DNA from 4 places in the Pseudomonas multiresinivorans genome. Region 2 is predicted to be linked to each of the others. Evidence: riboswitches for the same ligand, from Rfam matches in the RefSeq annotation. Region 2 holds a riboswitch; each other region holds the start of a gene.
What was found. A riboswitch is a leader RNA that binds a small molecule or an ion and turns the genes downstream of it on or off. The one in region 2 is predicted to bind cobalamin.
Positions count from the first base shown of each region.

Region 1 (3,332 bases), 730 kb from region 2:
CAGCGCCCCAGAGGTTGTCGTCATAGCCGGCACGCACGCGGGCGAAGAAGTGCGGGATGTTGTTCACCGTCACGCCCTCGCGGCTGTCCACCAGGTTGCGCGTGGCGTCGGCGGAGAGCTGCCAATGGCGGCCGAACTGCCACTGGCCGTTGGCTTCCACGCCGCGCACTTCGATCTCGCCGTTGCCGTTCACCCATTGGTCGCCCGCGAGGGTGATGAGGTCGGTGATCTCGCGGCGGAACAGGGTGACGCTGCCGCTCCACGGCTGGTCGAACAGCTCGCCGGTGTAGTCCAGGCCCAGTTCGGCGTTGCGGCTGCGCTCGGGCTTGAGGTCACGGTTGCCGACTTCATCACCGGGCTCGTTGACGAACAGCTGCTCGGCGGTGGGCAGCTTGAAGGCGGTGCCGAACTGGCCGCGCAGCTTGAGCTGCTGCGTGAGGTCGTAGAGCGAGGTCAGCATCCAAACGGTGGCGCCTTCGCCGCCGGCGATTTCCTCGCGGCGCACACCCAGGCTCGGGTGCCAGTCGGGCAGCGCGTCAATACGTGGGCGCAGCTGGGCGTAAAGCGCGTGGGACTCGGCCTTGTCGTTGTCGATGATCAGCACATCGTCCTGGCCCTTGTACCACTGGTTGTCGCTGCCGAAGACCAGCTCGTGACCGCCACCGAACCTGGCCTTGCCTTCGAGCTGCGCGCCCCAGTCGGTAAAGCCCCAGTAGTCGTTGTGGTTGAGCACCTGGGTGCCGCCGCCCTGCAGGTTGTAGACGCGGTCGTAGCGGGTATCCCAGTCGTTGATGTGGGTCTTGGCGAACCAGCTGAAGTCGTCGTTGACGCTCTGCTGGAAGGTCGCCGTGGCGATCTGCTGCACGCGGTTGTTGCTGGTGTGGTGGTTCGATGTCGGCCGGGCGAAGTCCAGCTCGGCGTCGGCGTACTGGTAGAACAGCTCCAGCCGCGAGGCGTCGCCGATGGCCTGGATGGCCTTGGCGCCGAACACGTTGACGTCATAGGAGCGGCGCTTGTCGCTGACCGTGCTGGTCATGTCCTGGTCGCGGTACGGCTGGTAGCCGTCGGAGCGGTTGTGGCTGACGTAGGCCATCAGGCCGAGGTCGCCCAGGCCGTTCTGCACGATCTTCTCCGCGCGGGCATCGCCGCTGCGGCCCTTGAAGGTATCCAGGCCCAGATTGACCTCGCCGGACGCCTCGCGCGAACGCGCGCTGCGGGTGACGATGTTGATCACCCCGGACACCGCCTGGGTGCCGAACAGCAGGCCCTGGCCGCCCTTGAGCACCTCGATGCGCTCCACCGCGGTGGTCGGCAGGGTGTCGATGTAAATGCCGCCGTAGAGGCGGTTGTTCAGGCGCACACCGTCCAGCAGGATCAGCGTGTCGTCGTTGCGCCCGCCCAGCAGCGAGTAAGTGCCGTAGTCGAACGGGCCGTTCTTCGGCGCAATGAACAGGCCGGGCACGTACATCTGCAGCACGCGGGTGATGTCGGCGCTGGGGCCGGCGCGTTCGATCTGCTGGCGGTCGATAACCTCCAGCTTGCTGCCGTAGCGCGCCATGTCAGCCACCGTGGTGGACTCCACGGAAGGCGCGCTGACGATTTCATCGGCCAGGTCGAGGGGCGCCGCCAGAAGCTGCGAACTCAGGGCACAGAGGGAGAGAACGGGAGTCCAGCGCAAGGCGCGCCGGGAGTTGGAAGCAGGAGAATGCAAGGTGATCGCCTCGAAATCGGGATTTCGCAGGCGGCGCAGCGACACCCGGAACGAGCGCGCCCCGGGAACCGGCTCACGCCCGCCCACCGCGGGTTTGCCAAACAGGTTCCAGGCCGGTCTCCGGGCTTGCGAGGGTCCTGGGGCATCCGCCTTCCCATGCTGGTGCACAGTGGCCTAGTGGATGCTCCGCTCGCTTACCGTTGCGGGGGCAGCGCCGGACTGATCGCACATAGGCGACGCACCGGCTTCCCGTTTCACCCCACGCACGGCGGCGGGGGGCACCTGAAACGGGGCGCATATCAACACTTGCGAAGGGAAAGCGTCAAGCTCGGGGCTTGCGCAGGATGTTGCAGGGCAGCGTCAGTGCCAGGGATCGTAGGTGCCGAAGCTCCAGATATGCCCTTCCGGATCGCGGCAGGTGAAGCCCTGGCCGCCGTAGTCTTCGTCCTTGATGTCGATGACGATCTGCGCGCCGCCATCCACCGCTGCGCGGTACAACGCTTCGGCGTCCTTCACCACCACGTAGATGCTCTGGGTGCAGCCGCCGATCTCGTCGGGCTGGCGCATCAGCCGGCCGTACTCGTTGTCGTGCAGCGAGCCGAGCATCACCAGGCCGCTGCCGTCGGCCATCGCCAGCTGGGCGTGGGCGATGCCGCCATGGTCATCGGCAACGACCAGTTGCCGATGGAAGCCGAAGGTCTGGCACAGCCAGTCGATGGCCTGGGGCGCATCGCGGTAGCGCAGGCAGGGAATGACGCTGGGGCGGACGGCGGGAACGGTCTGTGACATGGCGATCTCCGACGCGGGGTGGGCGCGACCCTTCCAGCATAGTCGCGCGTTTTCGCCGCTTCAGCGCTGCGCGGCGACCAGCAGCAACATCGGCCGTTCGCGCTCCTCGGCCAGCGACGGGATAGCCTGCACCTGCTCGGCGCTCGGGCCCCAGTCCTCGACGTGGCGCAGCGTCAGCCCCGAGCCGATCACGGCATTGAGAATGCTGCCGAGGGTGCGATGGTGCTTGAGCACACCCTTGGCCAGCCAGTCGGTACGGCGCTCGCCTTCGTCCTGGTAGTGATCCACCGGCCAGCAGCGGCGGCCATCGCCGTCGACGACCCAGCCCGGCTTGAGCGAGGCCATGTAGATCGGGTGTTCGATGGAGAACACCAGGCTGCCGCCGGGGCGCAGCGCATCGTGTACGTTGCGGAAGAAATGCGGCAGGTCTGCGAGGTAATGCAGGGTCAGAGAGCTGTAGGCGAGGTCGAAGGCCGCGGTGGGCAGTTCGAGTTGGTCGAGGTCGGCATGGAAGTAGCTCACCTGCGCAGCGTCGGTGTTCGCCCGTGCGTGGTCGAGCATCTTCTGCGACACGTCCAACCCGCTCACCGTGCGCGCGCCCTGCTCCGCGGCGTAACGACTGAACCAGCCGTAGCCACACCCGAGGTCGACCACGTCGAGGCCTTCCAGCGGCGGCAGCAGCGAACGCAGCGAGGCCCACTCCGGCGCGCCGTCCAGGCCGTGCTGAGAGCGTGGCAGCTGGGCGTAGCCAGCGAAGAATTCGGGATTGTCGTAGATGTTCTGCGCCATGGATCGGCACTCCTTTCTGACGGGCCAAGGATCGATTGTCGGC
Region 1 covers NZ_CP048833.1:5,660,729-5,664,060, forward strand. The annotation lists gene G4G71_RS25885 (TonB-dependent receptor plug domain-containing protein) at 1-1,711, opposite strand, end outside; cobalamin riboswitch at 1,806-2,012, opposite strand; gene G4G71_RS25890 (VOC family protein) at 2,072-2,500, opposite strand; gene G4G71_RS25895 (class I SAM-dependent methyltransferase) at 2,561-3,289, opposite strand.
Region 1: another riboswitch for cobalamin. It lies ahead of G4G71_RS25885 (TonB-dependent receptor plug domain-containing protein); the one in region 2 lies ahead of cobG (precorrin-3B synthase).

Region 2 (3,332 bases):
GCTCGCCGCCGATGCGCGCGCGCCAGCTCAGCAGCATGGATTCGCTCTGCAGGGTGACGGCATTGGCCACCAGGCGGCCGCCGGGCTTGAGCTGCTCCCAGCACTGTTCGAACACGCCGGCCAGGGTCACGCCGCCCCCGATGAAGATCGCATCCGGCCGCTCCAGCCCCAGCAGCGCCTCCGGCGCGGCGCCGCAGACCAGTTGCAGCGCTGGTACGCCGAGGGCATCGCGGTTGAAGCGGATGTGTTCCTGGCGACCTTCGTTGGCTTCGATGGCCAGCGTGCGGCAGCTCGGATGCGCTCGCATCCATTCGATGCCGATGGAGCCGCAACCGGCGCCTACGTCCCAGAGCAGCTCGCCGGGCTTCGGCGCCAGCCGCGCCAGAGTCACAGCGCGCACGTCGCGCTTGGTCAGTTGGCCGTCATGGCGGTAGGCGTCGTCCGGCAGGCCGGTGGTCAATGGCAGGCGAACCGCGTCCATGCCGGCGACGCACTGCACAGCCACCAGATTCAGCGCAGCGGCTTCGCCCTGCGACCAGTCGCTGGCGAGCCCGTCGATGCGTCGCTCCGCCTCGCCACCCAGGTGTTCCAGCACGCTGAGGCGGCTTGCACCGAACCCCCGCTCGCGCAGCAGCGCGGCAATCGCCGCCGGGCTGCTGCCGTCATTGCTGAGGATCAGCAACTTCGCGCCTTCATGGACCTGGGCGTTGAGTGCGGCCAATGGACGCGCCACCAGCGACAATAGCGTGCAGTCCTGCAACGCCCAGCCCATCCGCGCGGCAGCCAGCGAGGCGGAGGACGGAGCGCAAAGCACGAGCATTTCCTCGGACGGAATCTGACGGGCAAGGCTCGCGCCGACGCCGAACAGCATCGGGTCACCGCTGGCCAGCACACACGTCGGCTCACCGCGCCGGCGCAGCACCGGCTCCAGGCTGAACGGGCTCGGCCAGGCCTGGCGGTTGGCGCCCAGGCAATGCGGCAGCAGCTCCAGCTGGCGGGGCGCGCCAATCACTTGGCTGGCGGCGAGCAAGGTTCGGCGCGCGGCCTTGCCGAGGCCGGCGTAACCGTCCTCGCCGATACCGACGATGGTCAGCCAGGGCGTCATGAAATTTCCTCAAGGGTGCGACGATCGATCCGACGGGCAGGCTTTTCCTGCCTTTGGGCAAAGCAGGCATAATACCCGCTTCGTCGGTGCTCGTAGGACGCTTCGCCTTTAGCGGTGAGGTTTCCGGGAGCCGAAGAGGGAACACGGTTAAGCCGTGGCTGCCCCCGCAACTGTAAGCAGCGAGTCCGCGCAATGCGGCGGCACGAGAACAAGGTTCCGTGCCGCCGGCCAGGCCACTGGGCAACCGGGAAGGCCGCGCTGGATGAGGACCTGCCAGCCAGGAGACCTGCCGACGAAACCAGTCGCGTGTGCAGACATCGAGCGGGGTGTATCGGTGTCGTGAAGTCCCCTTTTGGGGATTCGCAGGTCACCGCGACCCAGCCCTGGTGACCTCAGTGCAAGACTCCTCAGCTCTGCCCGTCCGCCCGCATGCCTGCCCCGGCCTGCTGCGCATCGTGGCCTCCCGCGATGGCGGCATCTGCCGTATCAAGCTGCCCTGTGGGCAACTCGACGCCCACGCTGCGCGAGCCATTGCCCAGGCCGCCGAGCGCCATGCCGATGGCGTGCTGGAAGCGACCAACCGCGCCAACCTGCAGATTCGCGGCGTGCATGCTGGCGCTGAAAATGCGCTGAGCCATGAACTGTTGGCCGCCGGCCTCGGCCCGCGTGAATTGGCGTCGGATGATGTGCGCAATCTGCTGGTCAGCCCGGCGCTCGGCCTCGACGCCGCCACGGCTTTCGACGCTGCTCCGCTGGCCCGCCAACTGCTCGACCTGCTGGAGCGCACGCCGCGCTTCCATGGCCTGTCGCCCAAGTTCGGCATTCAGCTGGACGGTGGCGAAGCCCTGGCAATGCTGGAACACCCCAACGATCTCTGGCTGTCGGCGATGTCTGACGATGCAGCACCGCTGTTCGCCTTCGGCCTGGCCGGTTGTCCGCCACAGAACGAGACGGATCGCCCCGCCCTCGCCGCCGTGTCCGCCGAGCAGGTGCCCCTGCTGGTGAAAACCTTGCTGCATCTGTTCCTCGACCTCGCCGGCGACGGCCAGACACGCATGCGCCACCTGCGCGAGATGCTCCGCGACGAAGTGCTGCTGGAGCGCCTGCAGCAACGCCTGCCCTTCGCGTTGCAACTTGGTCCGGCTGTGGATAACTGGCGACGCCCTGCGCCGAAAGCTTTCGGTCATCTCGGGATTCAGCCTCAGCGCCAGCCGGAACGCGCCATGGTCGGCGCGGGATTCGTCCTCGGACGCCTCGACAGCGCCACACTGTTCGGCCTCGCCGATCTCGCCGAGCGCTTCAGCGGCGGGCAGCTGCGGCTGACACCCTGGCAAAGCCTGATCCTGCCGGAGGTGGCCCAGGTGGATGCCGCCGTTGCGCTAGGCGCACTGGGCGGCCTCGGCCTGGTGATCGACGCTGCGCAGCCGCTGTCGCGCATCGTCGCGTGCAGTGGCTCCAGCGGCTGTGCGCGAGGGCTGGCCGATACCAAGGCCGATGCCTTGCGCCTCGCCGAACGCCTGCGCCACGCGCCACCAGCCGGCGTGCACCTGTGCGGCTGCCCACGCTCCTGCGCCGCCGCCCACGTCGCCCCCTACACCCTGCTGGCCGTTGCCGACGGCCGCTATGACCTGTTCCGTCGCGCCGATGGCGTGGCCGGCTTCGGCCTGCCGCTGGCGCGCAACCTTTCCCTCGATGCCGCGGGCGACCTGCTCGCCGCACCCGGAGCTTCCACCGATGCTTGATTACATTCGCGACGGCCAGGCGATCTATCGCCAATCCTTCGCCACCATCCGCGCCGAAGCCGACCTCACGGGCATCCCGGCCGACCTGGAGAAACTGGCCGTGCGCGTGATCCACGCCAGCGGCATGGTCGACGTGGTGCAGGACCTGCGCTTCTCCGCAGGCGCCGGTGCCATCGGCCGCGCGGCGCTGGCCGCGGGCGCGCCGATCCTCTGCGATGCGCGGATGGTCGCCGAGGGCATCACCCGTGCGCGCCTGCCGGCCCACAACGAGGTGATCTGCACACTCAACGATCCGGACGTCCCGGCGCTCGCTCGCGAGCTAGGCAACACCCGCTCGGCGGTGGCCCTGGAGCACTGGCGCGAGCACCTCGAAGGCGCCGTGGTGGTGATCGGCAACGCGCCGACCGCCCTCTTCTACCTGCTGGAAATGCTCGACGCCGGCGCGCCGAAACCGGCACTGATCCTCGGCTTCCCGGTGGGTTTCG
Region 2 covers NZ_CP048833.1:6,388,365-6,391,696, forward strand. The annotation lists gene cbiE (precorrin-6y C5,15-methyltransferase (decarboxylating) subunit CbiE) at 1-1,105, opposite strand, end outside; cobalamin riboswitch at 1,173-1,413, shown strand; gene cobG (precorrin-3B synthase) at 1,501-2,847, shown strand; gene G4G71_RS29190 (precorrin-8X methylmutase) at 2,840-3,332, shown strand, end outside.

Region 3 (3,332 bases), 2.3 Mb from region 2:
ACCCACCACGCCGAGTATCTCGCCCTTCATCACATCGAGGTCGAGATGCTCGTGCACGGCGTGGGTGCCGAAGCGGTTGGCCAGGTCGCGGACGACGATGATCGGTTCGCTCACCAGCCCATCTCCATGAAGAACAGCGCGAACATCGCATCCAGCAGGATTACCACGAAGATCGACTGGACCACGCTGGAAGTCGTGTGCTCGCCCACCGACTGCGCGCTGCCGCTGACGCGGAAGCCTTCCAGGCAGCCGATCACGGCGATGATGAAGGCAAATACCGGGGCTTTGACGATACCGACCAGGAAGTGCTGCACGGCGATGTCGTTCTGCAGCATGTAGAGGAACATGCGTGGCGAGATATCCAGGCTCAGCGCGCAGACCACGCCGCCGCCGAAGATGCCGGAAATCATCGCCAGGAACGTCAGCATCGGCAGGGTCAGCAGCAGCGCCAGTACCCGCGGCAACACCAGCAGCTCCACGGGGTCGAGGCCCAGGGCCTGGATGGCGTCGATCTCCTGATTGGCCTTCATCGAGCCGATCTGGGCGGTGAAGGCGCTGGCGGTGCGGCCGGCCAGCAGGATCGCGGTGAGCAGCACGCCGAACTCACGGAGGAAGGAGAAGCCCACCAGGTCGACGGTGTAGATCTGCGCGCCGAACTTCTGCAACACCGTGGCGCCGAGGAAGGCCACCACCGCGCCGACCATGAAGGTGAGCAGGGCGACGATAGGCACGGCGTCCAGGCCGGTTTCTTCCATATGCGCGGCCAGTGCGGTCAGTCGCCAGCGACGCGGCCGGAACAGGTTGCGCACCAGGGTCTGCAGTGTCAGGCCGATGAAGCCGAGCACGCCGATCAGGTGGTCCTTGAACGTCAGGGTGGCGACGCCGATGCGCTCCAGCACGTCGACCAGCGCGTTGCCCGGTGCCGGGCCTTTCTCGTCCAGCCGGCACTGGGTAATGGCGCTGCCCACCGTGCGCAGCAGCGCCTGGCGCTCGACCGGAAGGTTGCGGGCGATCTGGTCGAGCTGGCTCATGCGCGCGCCGCCGATGATCTCGGCGAGCAGTGCGGCGCCGGCGGTATCCAGCGCGCCAAGGCCAGCGAAGTCCAGCTCGGCGGGGGACTCGGCGCTGCGCTGGGCGGCGACCTGGGCTTGCAGCGTGGCGAAGTGCGCGAGTGTCCAGTCGCCGCTGATGTGCATCAGGGACGGGGTCGCGGAGGTGTCGAGCTGAAGCTGGCCGGGTTGGGCAGTCGTCGTCATGATTCGCATTCTAGCGAAGTTGAGCGGCCTGACCACTTGACTTGTGTGACCCTTTTTAGAGCCCTGGCGGTTCTGCAGGCGGGCCCCGGCGACAGTCTGTTCAATTGACGCCCCAGCCCGCCAGCCACTAAGCTGCGCGCCTGCTTCAGGTGCCCGCGGCGCAAGTCGAGGGTGAAACAGGGAAGCCGGTGAATTCGATGAGCAATCGAGCATTCCGGCGCTGCCCCCGCAACGGTAAGCGAGCTTCGAACCGCATCCGCCACTGTGCCACTGGCATGGGAAGGCGCGGTTCCTTCGGAAACGCCAGGCGCTTCCACTCGCAAGCCCGGAGACCGGCCTGCTGCATCGCATGGCATCGCGGGAGGCGCTGCCGATCGTCGTGGCGCTCCCTGGCGCCGCGCGTTCGATGTCCTCCGCCTGCCCCGACTGGTCAGTGCCGCGCGGGTGAGAGCGGCGGAGAATCCTTCAGGTGAATTCCCTGTTTCCCAAGCCGACGGCTTTCGCGCCGAGCGGCTTTTACCGCCTGGCGCCGACGCACGCTGGCGGTTCGTTCCTGTCCAGCCCATTCTCCGCTCGCTGCCGCCCGGCCGGCGAGCTGGCGCCTGCGCGCTCCCTTTCTAGAGGCAAACCCCATGACTGAATCCCCTGAAAAGGACGAACGCCATCGTTCGCGCATGCAGCGCAAGAAGTCGGTGATCGACGAGAAGATCGCCCAGGCCCAGGGCGAACGCGGTGTGTTCCTGGTCAACAGTGGCAACGGCAAGGGCAAGAGCAGCTCGGCCTTCGGTATGGTCGCCCGCGCGCTGGGCCACGGCATGAAGGTCGGGGTGGTGCAGTTCATCAAGGGTGCTGCGACCACCGGCGAGGAGGCGTTCTTCCGCCGCTTCCCCGAGGAAGTCAGCTTCCATGTCATGGGCGAAGGCTTTACCTGGGAAACCCAGGATCGCCAGCGCGACATCGCCAAGGCACAGGCTGCCTGGGATGTGGCACGCCAACTGCTGAGCGACCCGCAAGTCGGCCTGGTGGTGCTGGACGAGGTGAACATCGCCCTCAAGCACGGCTATCTGGAGCTGGACACCGTGCTCGCCGACATTGCCGCCCGCCCGCCGATGCAGCATGTGGTCGCTACCGGCCGCGGCGCGCAGCCGGCCATGGTCGAAGCTGCCGACACCGTGACCGAGATGGGCCTGGTGAAACATGCCTTCAAGGCCGGCATCAAGGCGCAGAAAGGGGTGGAGTTCTGATGCCCTTCGTTGTGGCGGAGCGCGCCCGATGACCTCGCGCCAATGCCCCGCCCTGCTGATCGCCGCTCCCGCTTCCGGGCAGGGCAAGACCACCGTGACCGCCGCCCTGGCGCGCCTGCACACGCGCCTCGGGCGCAAGGTGCGGGTGTTCAAGTGTGGCCCGGACTTTCTCGACCCGATGATCCTCGCCCGCGCCAGCGGCGCACCGGTCTATCAGCTGGACCTGTGGATGGTCGGCGAGGGCGAAAGCCGCCGCTTGCTCTGGGAGGCAGCCAGCGAGGCCGACCTGATCCTCATCGAAGGCGTGATGGGCCTGTTCGATGGCTCGCCCTCGGCCGCCGATCTCGCGCGGCGCTTCAACGTGCCGGTGATGGCGGTGATTAATGGCCAGTCCATGGCCCAGACCTTCGGCGCGATGGCCGTCGGCATGGCCACCTACCAGAGCGACCTGCCGTTCTCCGGCGTGCTCGCCAACCGCATCGGCAGCCAGCGCCATCGCGACCTGGTGCGTGACAGCCTGCCGGAATGGATTCGCTGGTATGGCGCACTGCCGCGCGACACCGAGGTCGAGTTGCCCAGCCGTCACCTCGGCCTGGTGCAGGCCGATGAACTGGCCGACCTCGATGCCCGCCTGGACGCCGCCGCCGATGCCCTGGCCGCCAGCGCCAGCACCGAGTTGCCGGCGCCGGTGAGCTTCGCCGCGCCCGAACCGCGTAGCGAGTCTTCCCGCCTCGACGGCGTACGCATTGGCGTGGCGCGGGACTACGCCTTCGCCTTCCTCTATCAGGCCAACCTCGATCTGTTGCGCGAACTGGGCGCCGAACTGGTGTTC
Region 3 covers NZ_CP048833.1:2,182,599-2,185,930, forward strand. The annotation lists gene G4G71_RS10035 (ABC transporter ATP-binding protein) at 1-114, opposite strand, end outside; gene G4G71_RS10040 (ABC transporter permease) at 111-1,256, opposite strand; cobalamin riboswitch at 1,387-1,611, shown strand; gene cobO (cob(I)yrinic acid a,c-diamide adenosyltransferase) at 1,889-2,500, shown strand; gene G4G71_RS10050 (cobyrinic acid a,c-diamide synthase CobB) at 2,529-3,332, shown strand, end outside.
Region 3: another riboswitch for cobalamin. It lies ahead of cobO (cob(I)yrinic acid a,c-diamide adenosyltransferase); the one in region 2 lies ahead of cobG (precorrin-3B synthase).

Region 4 (3,332 bases), 140 kb from region 2:
GAGCGCATGGGCAGCCTTCGCCAGAAGGACGGCCTGGCCGCCTTCCCGCGCCGCTCGGAGAGCGAGTACGACACCTTCGGCGTCGGCCACTCCAGCACCTCCATCAGCGCCGCCCTGGGCATGGCCATTGCCGCGCGCATGCAGGGCTCCAACCGCAAGTCGGTGGCAGTGATCGGTGACGGCGCGCTGACCGCCGGCATGGCCTTCGAGGCGCTCAACCACGCGTCGGAAGTGAAGGCCGACATGCTGGTGATCCTCAACGACAACGACATGTCGATCTCCAACAATGTCGGCGGCCTGTCCAACTACCTGGCCAAGATTCTCTCCAGCCGCACCTACAGCAGCATGCGCGAAGGCAGCAAGAAGGTGCTCTCGCGCCTGCCCGGCGCCTGGGAGATCGCCCGCCGCACCGAGGAATACGCCAAGGGCATGCTGGTCCCCGGCACGCTTTTCGAAGAGCTGGGCTGGAACTACATCGGCCCTATCGACGGCCACGACCTGCCGACCCTGATCGCCACCCTGCGCAACATGCGTGACCTCAAGGGCCCGCAGTTCCTCCACGTGGTGACCAAGAAGGGCAAGGGCTTCGGCCCGGCCGAGATCGACCCGATCGGCTACCACGCCATCACCAAGCTCGAACCCGAGGGCGCCCCCGCCCACGCCGTGCCGAAGAAGGCCGGCGGGCCGAAGTACTCCAGCGTGTTCGGCCAGTGGCTGTGCGACATGGCTGCCCAGGACCCGCGCCTGGTCGGCATCACCCCGGCGATGAAGGAAGGCTCCGACCTGGTGGCCTTCGCCGACAAGTTCCCGGATCGTTACTTCGACGTCGCCATCGCCGAACAGCACGCCGTGACCCTGGCGGCCGGCATGGCCTGCGATGGCGCCAAGCCGGTGGTGGCGATCTACTCCACCTTCCTGCAGCGCGGCTACGACCAGTTGATCCACGACGTCGCGGTGCAGAACCTCGACGTGCTGTTCGCCATCGACCGCGCCGGCCTGGTGGGCGAAGACGGCCCGACCCACGCCGGCAGCTTCGACCTCTCCTACCTGCGCTGCATCCCCGGCATGCTGGTGATGACCCCCAGCGACGAGAACGAGCTGCGCAAGCTGCTCACCACCGGCCACCACTTCGAAGGCCCGGCGGCAGTGCGCTACCCGCGCGGCACCGGCCCGAACGCCGCCATCGAAGCCGAACTGGCTCCGGTGGAAATCGGCAAGGGCGTGGTTCGCCGCGAAGGCAAGGCCGGCAAGGTCGCCTTCCTGGTGTTCGGCGTGCAACTGGCCGAGGCACTGAAAGTGGCCGAACAGTTCGACGCCACGGTCGCCGACATGCGCTTCGTCAAGCCGCTGGACGAGGAACTGGTGCGCCAACTGGCCGCCAGCCACGACCTGCTGGTGACCATCGAGGAGAACTCGGTGATGGGTGGCGCCGGCGCCGCCGTCAGCGAATTCCTCGCCCGCGAGAATATCCAGCAGCCGATCCTGCACCTGGGCCTGCCGGACTACTACGTCGAGCATGCCAAGCCTGCGCAGATGCTCGCCGAGTGCGGTCTGGACGCCGCCGGTATCGAAGCCGCGGTGAAGGCGCGCCTGGAAGCCCTCGGCAATCGCTGAGACCGATCGGCGCATCCCTCCCCGGGAGTATTGCCAGTGACGGGCGCACCGACTAAGGTGCGCCCGTTTTCGTTCGAGGTAACGGGAAGCAGGTGAAAGACCTGCGCTGCCCCCGCAACGGTAACCGACGCACTCCCCAAGGGAGCGCAGCATCGCCATGAGCCACTGCACGAATGTGGGAAGGCGGCGATGTGACGTCGGCAGCCCGGAGACCGCCCTCGACACGCCCCGACAGGTGTTGCGGAGGGCCGCACCGTCAAGTGCGGCCTGCCGCCCTTGCCACGCCCTCCTCGAAAGTCATCCGCCCGCTTTTGAGGACGCTCCATGAAACTGACCCGACTCGCCCTGGCCACCAGCCTGCTGCCCGGCCTGGCGTTCGCCGCCGACGACATCTACCGGCTCTCCGACCAGGTGATCACCTCCGCGCGCCAGGCCCAGCCGCGCGCCGAAGCCACCTCGGCCAACAGCGTGTTCACCCGCGCCGACATCGAACGCCTGCAGGTACGCAGCGTCCCCGCCCTGCTGGCTCGCGTGCCCGGCGTGCAGATGGGCAGCTCCGGCGGCGTAGTCTCGTACTCCGTGCGCGGCACCAGCACCGCGCAGACCCTGGTGCTGGTGGACGGCCAGCGCATCGCCTCGGCCAGCAGCGGCATTGCCCGCCTGGACTACCTGAGCATCGACAGCATCGAGCGCGTCGAAGTGACCCGCGGCCCGCGCTCCGCGCTGTACGGCGCCGACGCCATCGGTGGCGTCATCCAGATCTTCACCCGCCGCGGCGAAGCCGGCCTGCACCCGGAAGTGCGCCTGGCCGCCGGCAACCACGGCACCTTCGAGCGCAGCCTGAGCCTGTCCGGCGGCAACGAGCAGACCCGCTACAACCTCGGCAGCAGCCTGGACGAGAGCCAGGGCTGGGACCGCACCAGCGACAACGTCGGCGCCGACAACGACCACGACGCCCAGCGCAACAAGGCCGTGCACCTGAACCTGGACCATCGTTTCAGCGAGGATTGGAAGGCCGGCCTGAACCTCAACGACCAGCGCGGCAAGAACGAATACGACGACGCCTACAACTTCGAGCCGGGCTCGCCCCGCGACGAGTTCCGCGTCAGCAGCTACAGCGCCTATCTCGACGGCCAGATCACCAACATGTGGAACAGTCGCCTGGAGCTGGGCCGCAGCTTCGACCGCAACAAGGCCGTGGGCGCCGCCGATAGCTGGAACAATGGCACGCTGGAAACCACCCGCCACTCGGCGAGCTGGATCAACCGACTGCAACTGGACGAGGCCAATCAACTGGCCCTGGGCGCCGACTGGTACGAAGACAAGGTCGACGGCAGCACCGACTTCGCCGAGGACCAGCGCAGCAACCGTGCCTTCTTCGCCCAGCACAGTTTAAAGGGCGACAACTTCGGCACCGAGCTGGGCATCCGCCACGACAACAACCAGGCCTACGGCAGCCAGAACAGCTGGAACGCCGCCTTCAGCCTGCCGGTCGGCGACAGCCAGACCTGGATCGCCAGCTACGGCGAAGGCTTCCGCGCACCGACCTTCAGCGACCTCTACTACCCCGGCGCGAGCAACCCGGACCTGAAGGCCGAGACCTCGAAGACCTATGAGCTGCAATGGCGCGGTGACTTCTCCGGCACGCACCTGGAAGCCTCGCTGTACCGCACCGAGATCGACGACCTGATCGCCTGGGACAGCAACAGCAACCAGCC
Region 4 covers NZ_CP048833.1:6,245,257-6,248,588, forward strand. The annotation lists gene dxs (1-deoxy-D-xylulose-5-phosphate synthase) at 1-1,614, shown strand, start outside; cobalamin riboswitch at 1,656-1,832, shown strand; gene G4G71_RS28480 (TonB-dependent receptor domain-containing protein) at 1,939-3,332, shown strand, end outside.
Region 4: another riboswitch for cobalamin. It lies ahead of G4G71_RS28480 (TonB-dependent receptor domain-containing protein); the one in region 2 lies ahead of cobG (precorrin-3B synthase).